Linked DNA regions of Methylibium petroleiphilum PM1. The protein of the gene in region 1 interacts with the protein of each later gene in a pairwise test. Links are inferred from orthologs where the notes say so. Each region holds a gene or a part of one and is shown on either strand. Other genes may lie near its edges.

Region 1 (3,822 bases):
CCAGCAACAGCCCGAAGGCATGCCAGGGCAGACCCTCGGCAGCGTCGAAGGCAGCTCGCGCGTCGACCGGCAGCAGCAACGCGCCGAGTCCGATGCCCGAGGCTTCCGCGATCCGGGACAGTGCACGCCTGAGGTCGTTGTCAATCGAAATCATGTGATCGATTGTAGAAGTCGCATCCGTGAACGATTGCCGCAGCGGGGCCTCGGCGTCGCGACGGCTCGCCAGCACCCGACAGGAGGGACGGCGGCGGCTTTGCGCGCGGCACCGGGCCACGCCACACTTGCCGACATGCGCACCTGCTCGATCCGCGCCGTCGGCCAACCCGGACGCAAGACGTCCACATCGACACGGCGGGTTCCCGGGTCGGGGGTGGCTCGATGAGCAACGAGCACGTCGACTCGCAGTTCGAGCGTGCCGCGGCCGAGGCGCGCGCCGCGGTCGATCGCCGGGTGCTGCGGCCGCTGCGCGATCTGGCGGTGGCGCGCAAGCTCGCGTTGATCGTGTTCCTGCTGGTCGGCGTGGTCGTCGGCCTCGTCTACCTCAGCAAGCTCAGCTCCGACATCCTGTCCGGCGTGCGCGCCTACGTGGCCGGGGACGGGCTGTGGGCCAAAGGCAACCGCGACGCGGTGTTCTACCTGGTGCGCTATGCACAGACCCACGAGGAAGCTGATTACCGCCAGTACGCAGCGGCGTTGTCCGTGACGCTGGGTGACCGGCAGGCGCGACTGGAACTGGAGAAGCCCGATTTCGACTACGACGTGGCGTATGCGGGCTTCTTGGCAGGGCGCAACCACCCCGACGACATCGACAGCCTGATCTGGTTGTTCCGGACCTTCCGCAATCTGAGCTACATGGACCGGGTGATCCAGCTCTGGACCCGCGGCGACGAGGAAATGGCGCTGCTGCGCAGCTACGGCGACACCATCCGCACGCAAGTGCTGAACGGCAGCCTGAGCCCGGCGCACGCTGCCCTCCTGATCGGCGAGATCGAGGTGCTCAATCGCCGCCTCGTGCCGATCGAGGACGCCTTCTCCACCGTGCTGGGGGAGGCCAGCCGCTGGATCGCCCAGCTGTTGTTCGCTCTGATGCTGGTGACGGCCTGCGGTTTGCTCACGCTCGGGCTGGTGGTCGCCGGCTATCTGACGCGCCGCATCAACCGTCAGATCGACGGGCTGCGCGACGGGGCGTTGCGCATGGCGGACGACGACTTCGAGCAACCGGTGGAGATCGTCTCCGACGACGAACTGGGCCGGCTCGCCGCCACCTTCAACAGCATGCAGGCCCGGCTGCGGGAGCATCGCAGTGCCATCGAGGCCAGCGCCGCCGAGTTGCAGCAGGCCACGGCTGCGGCCCAGGCGCTGGCGCTGCAGGCCGAGACGGCGAGCCAGGCGAAGAGCCAGTTCATGGCGACGATGAGCCACGAGATCCGCACGCCGATGAACGGCGTGCTCGGCATGACCGAACTCCTGCTGGGCACCGCGCTCGATTCGCGGCAGCGACGCTTTGCCCAGGCGGTGTACCGCTCCGGCGAAAGCCTGCTCGAGATCATCAACGACATCCTCGATTTCTCGAAGATCGAGGCCGGCAAGCTGGAACTGGCGCCGGCCGACTTCACGCCGCGAGCCCTGGTCGAGGACGTGTTGGAACTGTTGGCGCCTCGGGCGCAGGAGCGCGGGCTGGAGTTGAGCTTCCGGGAGGAGCCCGGCCTGCCGCCGGCACTGCATGGCGATGCGCTGCGGCTGCGCCAGGTGCTCACGAACCTGGTCGCCAACGCGATCAAATTCACCGAGCATGGCGAGGTGGTCGTCGAGATGCGCCGGGTCGAGCCGACCGCGGCAGAGACGGCCCTGGCCACCGGGGACCGGCTGTGGGTCGAGCTGTGCGTGCGAGATACCGGGATCGGCATTCCCCCCGAGGCCTTGTCACGGCTCTTCATCGCCTTCAGCCAGGCCAGCAGCGGCATGGCGCGACGCTACGGCGGCACCGGTCTGGGGCTGGCGATCTCGCGCCAGCTGGTCGAACTGATGTCCGGATCGATCACGGTCCGCAGCCAGCCGGGGGTGGGCTCGCGGTTCTGCGTTCGGCTGCCCCTGTCGCCGGCCTCCAGCGACGTCGATGTCGACATGCTCGAACTGCATGACATGCCGGCCCTGCGCGTGCTCGTCGTCGATGACAACGAGACCAACCGGACGGTGCTCGAAAACCTGCTCGGGGCCTGGGGCATGGAGGTCGTGGTGGCGAACGACGGCGTGCATGCGCTGGAGCGGCTGCATGCGGAGCGCGATGCCGCACGCAGCTTCGACATTGCGCTGATCGACATGCAGATGCCGCGGCTCGATGGCCTGCAACTGGCCGACCGGATCTCGGCCGAGCCGGACTTCGCGGACGTGAAGCTGATCATGCTGTCGTCCGTGAGCTCGCCCGACGACGCCAAGCGCGCGCAGGCCGTGGGCTTCAAGCGCTTCGTCAACAAGCCGGTGCGGAAGGCCGAACTGCGCCAGGCGATCCTCGGCGTGTCGGGTGTTGCCGGCGCCGGCGGCGGTTCGTCGCGCAAGATCGGCGCCCATATCCTGGTGGTCGAGGACAATCCCGTGAACCAGGAAGTGATCGGGCAGATGCTGCGCCACTTCGGTTGCCGCGTGCAGCTCGCCTCGTCGGCGCTCGAAGGGCTGCGTGCCTTGTGTGCCGAGCGCTTCGACCTGATCATGATGGACATCCAGATGCCGGGCATGGACGGTGTCGAGGCGCTCGGCTGGTTCCGCCGAGGACCTGGCGAGCGCTTCGCCTTCCGCACTCCACCCACCACGCCGGTGGTCGCGGTGACCGCCAACGCATTGGGGGGTGACCGCGAGCGATTCCTCGGCCTCGGATTCGATGAATACCTTTCCAAACCCTTCCGGCAAAGCCAGTTGCACACCATGCTGTCACAACGCCTGAACATTCCCGACACCGGGGCGGGAGAGCTGACGCCGGCTCCGGCCGAGCCAGCGTTGGCTGGAGCTCCGGCGATCCCCCCTGCGGCGACGGCAGGAGCTCTGGATGCCCAGGCTCTGCAGCGGCTGCGCGACCTCGATCCCACCGGGGCGAACCGGCTGCTGGAGCGCGTCGTGCAGGCGTTCGAGACGTCCACGGGGCGTTTGCTGCCGCAGCTCGACGAAGCGCATGCAGCGGGCGACCTCGACGGCGTGAAGCATGTCGCCCATACGCTGAAATCCTCGTCGGCCAGCATCGGGGCGCTCAAGTTGTCGGCCCTGTGTGCCGACATCGAGGGCATGATTCGCAACAACGAGGTGCAGGCCCTGGGGCCGCGCGTCGCGGCGCTGCGCGCCGAGATCGCGTCGGTTCGTGGCAGCCTGCACGCTCTGCTGCTGCCTGCCGCCTGACCCGGATCCACGACCCACGCGCTGTCGATCAAGAATTCACCCATGGACCTGCGCGCCGATCCCTCTGTCGACGATCCTCTGGAGAGCCCTCGTGTTCTCCTGGTCGACGACGACGAGGTCAACCTGCTGCTGACATCGATCGCGTTGCGCGAGCGAGGCTTCGCCGTCACCGAAGCCACCAGCGGCGAGCGCGCGGTGCAGTTGCTGACCGACTGGTCGCCCGACGTCATCGTGCTCGATGCGCTGATGCCCGGCATGGACGGCTTCACCACCTGCCGAGAGCTGCGCGCCTTGCCCGGCTTCGAGTCGATGCCGGTGCTGATGCTGACCGGATTGGATGACGATGCGTCGATCACCCGTGCCTACGAGGCCGGCGCCACCGACTTTTTCGTCAAATCGACGCAGTGGAGTCTGCTGGCCGGACGGCTGCGTTATCTG
Region 2 (3,354 bases), 420 kb from region 1 along the record:
TTCTCCAACCCCTCGACGGACGATTCTGGGCAGGGCGGCCGCGGCCTGTCAAGCCGGCGCCGGCCGTGACGGACGAACGGGATAGGGCGGCCAGCGTGCGTGCACGGCGTGCGGAGGCCTTGAGTTCGGGCTCAGTGGTGTCATATTGACCGGCATGGAAGTCGCTTCCCAGCAGTCGATAGAATCTTTTCCATGCCCGACGACACCGTACCGCCCACTCCCCCGAAGCGCCCGGTCACCAAGCCGGACGACGGGCAGGGCGCGGTCGTGGCCGAACGGCAATCGGCCCGCGTCGAGCCGCCCCGGATGTACCAGGTGGTGCTGCTCAATGACGACTACACGCCGATGGAGTTCGTCGTGATGGTCCTGCAGGAATTCTTCCAGCGGGATATCGAGACGGCGACGCAGATCATGCTCAAAATCCACCACGAAGGTCGGGGCGTGTGCGGCGTCTACACGAAAGATGTCGCCTCGACCAAGGTCGAGTCGGTGCTCGCTGCGGCCAAGCGGTCGGGGCACCCGTTGCAATGCACTATGGAGGCCGCATGATTGCGCAAGAACTGGAAGTCAGCCTGCACATGGCGTTCGTCGAAGCGCGTCAGCAGCGCCACGAATTCATCACGGTCGAGCATCTGCTGCTCGCGCTGCTCGACAACCCGTCCGCCGCCGAAGTGCTGCGCGCCTGCTCGGCCAGCCTCGATGACCTGCGCAAGAGCCTGACGCAGTTCATCAAGGAGAACACGCCCACGGTCGGCGGCACCGACGAGGTCGACACCCAACCCACGCTGGGATTCCAGCGCGTGATCCAGCGCGCGATCATGCACGTGCAGTCCACCGGGTCCGGCAAGAAGGAAGTGACGGGCGCCAACGTGCTGGTGGCGATCTTCGGCGAGAAGGATTCGCACGCGGTGTACTACCTTCACCAGCAGGGCGTGACGCGGCTGGACGTGGTGAACTTCATCGCCCACGGCATCAAGAAGTCCGAGCCGCCCGAGCCTTCCAAGGGCGCCGAGGGCGGCAGCGGCGAAGGCGAGAAGGAAGAGGCCGGCGAAGGCAAGGGCTCGCCGCTGGACCAGTTCACCCAGAACCTCAACCAGCTCGCCCGTGACGGCAAGATCGATCCGCTGATCGGCCGCGAGCACGAGGTCGAGCGGGTGATCCAGGTGCTGTGCCGCCGCCGCAAGAACAACCCGCTGCTGGTGGGCGAGGCCGGGGTCGGCAAGACCGCGATCGCCGAGGGCCTGGCGTGGCGCATCACGCAGAACGACGTGCCCGAGATCCTGGCCGACGCGACCGTCTACTCGCTCGACATGGGCGCGCTGCTGGCCGGTACCAAGTACCGCGGCGATTTCGAGCAGCGCCTGAAGGGCGTGTTGAAGGCCCTGAAGGAGCAGCCCCATGCCGTGCTGTTCATCGACGAGATCCACACGCTGATCGGCGCCGGCGCCGCATCGGGCGGCACGCTCGACGCCAGCAACCTGCTGAAGCCGGCGCTCGGCTCCGGGCAGCTCAAGTGCATCGGCGCAACCACGTTCACCGAGTACCGCGGCATCTTCGAGAAGGATGCGGCACTGTCGCGGCGCTTCCAGAAGGTCGACGTGGTCGAGCCTTCGGTCGAGCAGACCATCGAGATCCTGAAGGGGCTGAAGTCGCGCTTCGAGGAGCACCACAGCGTGAAGTACGCGCTGGGCGCGCTGCAGGCCGCAGCCGAGCTGTCGGCCAAGTTCATCAACGACCGCCACCTGCCCGACAAGGCGATCGACGTGATCGACGAGGCCGGTGCCGCCCAGCGCATCCTGCCCAAGAGCAAGCAGAAGAAGACGATCAACCGCGCGGAGGTCGAGGAGATCGTCGCCAAGATCGCGCGCATCCCGCCGCAGAGCGTCAGCAACGACGACCGCGGCAAGCTGAAGAACCTGGACCGCGACCTGAAGAGCGTGGTGTTCGGTCAGGACCCGGCGCTCGACGCGCTGGCGTCGGCCATCAAGATGGCGCGCTCGGGCCTGGGCAAGCCGGACAAGCCGATCGGCTCCTTCCTGTTCAGCGGCCCCACCGGCGTCGGCAAGACCGAGGCGGCCAAGCAGCTGGCCTTCATCCTCGGCATCGAGCTGGTGCGCTTCGACATGTCCGAGTACATGGAGCGCCACACGGTCAGCCGCCTGATCGGCGCGCCGCCGGGCTACGTGGGCTTCGACCAGGGCGGGCTGCTGACCGAGGCGGTCACCAAGAAGCCGCACTGCGTGCTGCTGCTCGACGAGATCGAGAAGGCCCACCCCGATGTCTTCAACGTGCTGCTGCAGGTCATGGACCACGGCACGCTGACCGACAACAACGGGCGCAAGGCCGATTTCCGCAACGTGATCATCATCATGACCACGAACGCCGGCGCGGAGACGATGAACAAGTCGACCATCGGCTTCACGAATGCCCGCGAATCGGGCGACGAGATGGCCGACATCAAGCGCCTGTTCACGCCGGAGTTCCGCAACCGGCTCGACGCGATCGTCAGCTTCCGCGCGCTCGACGAGGAGATCATCCTGCGGGTGGTCGACAAGTTCCTGCTGCAGCTCGAGAGCCAGCTGGCCGAGAAGAAGGTCGACGTGACTTTCTCCGACGCCCTGCGCAAGCACCTGGCGAAGAAGGGCTTCGATCCGCTGATGGGGGCGCGGCCGATGCAGCGGCTGATCCAAGACACGATCCGCCGCGCGCTGGCCGACGAACTGCTGTTCGGCCGCCTGGTCGATGGCGGGCGCCTGTCGGTCGACATCGACGCCGAAGGCCAGCCGGTGCTCGACATCACGCCGTGGAAGAAGAGCGACAAGCCGAAATCGGAGCCGGCCACGGCCGACTGACCCGGCCACAGGCCGGCAGCGGCTTGCAGGGAGCGGGGAGCTTCGGCTCCCCGTTTTGCTTTCAGGGCCCGGGCTGCGGCACCAGGCGGGCAGCCGGGTCCTGCCGGAAATATTCGCGGAACAACTCGTACAAAGCGGGCTGCTCGTCGCGCAGCGCGTGCGGTGCGACGAAGAAGGCCTCGGCCGCCACCGGAAAGAACTCTTCGATCGCCTCCGCGCCATACGGGTCGAGGAAGGGTTTGCGGCCGGCATCGAGTTCGCGGCACAGCCGCTGGTAGGCCGCTTCCAGCACCTGCAGCCAGTGAGTGCGCGCGGCGCGACCGGCCAACACCGGAACGCCGTCGGCCGGCAGGCCGTCGGCCATGTCCAGCACGTGCACGAACTCGTGGATCACGACGTTGTAGCCGCGTTCGGCGGTGACGCCGGCCTCGGCCACGTCGTGCCAGGACAGCATCACCGGACCGCCCTCCATGGCCTCGCCGGTGAGCACCTCCTCGTAGCG

What was found.
Region 2: the proteins of MPE_RS14425 (region 1) and clpA interact in binary tests that used the Escherichia coli proteins (3 or more experiments, as listed by UniProt). The link is inferred for Methylibium petroleiphilum PM1 from one-to-one orthologs.

Annotation. Positions count from the first base shown.
Region 1 is NC_008825.1:3,042,941-3,046,762, reverse strand. Bases 74-3,584 are described here. They hold MPE_RS14425 (response regulator), read left to right. Parts: upstream 74-378; coding sequence 379-3,384; downstream 3,385-3,584. Other genes in these bases: MPE_RS14420 (putative bifunctional diguanylate cyclase/phosphodiesterase), read left to right, coding at 3,427-3,584; MPE_RS22815 (sensor histidine kinase), read right to left, coding at 74-322. Outside these bases: more of MPE_RS22815, read right to left, coding at 1-73; more of MPE_RS14420, read left to right, coding at 3,585-3,822. UniProt on the Escherichia coli protein: Member of the two-component regulatory system UvrY/BarA involved in the regulation of carbon metabolism via the CsrA/CsrB regulatory system. Phosphorylates UvrY, probably via a four-step phosphorelay.
Region 2 is NC_008825.1:2,623,122-2,626,475, reverse strand. The notes cover bases 156-3,198. They hold clpA (ATP-dependent Clp protease ATP-binding subunit ClpA), read left to right. Parts: upstream 156-545; coding sequence 546-2,852; downstream 2,853-3,198. Other genes in these bases: MPE_RS12405 (M90 family metallopeptidase), read right to left, coding at 2,914-3,198; clpS (ATP-dependent Clp protease adapter ClpS), read left to right, coding at 193-549. Outside these bases: more of MPE_RS12405, read right to left, coding at 3,199-3,354. UniProt on the Escherichia coli protein: ATP-dependent specificity component of the ClpAP protease. It directs the protease to specific substrates. It has unfoldase activity. The primary function of the ClpA-ClpP complex appears to be the degradation of unfolded or abnormal proteins.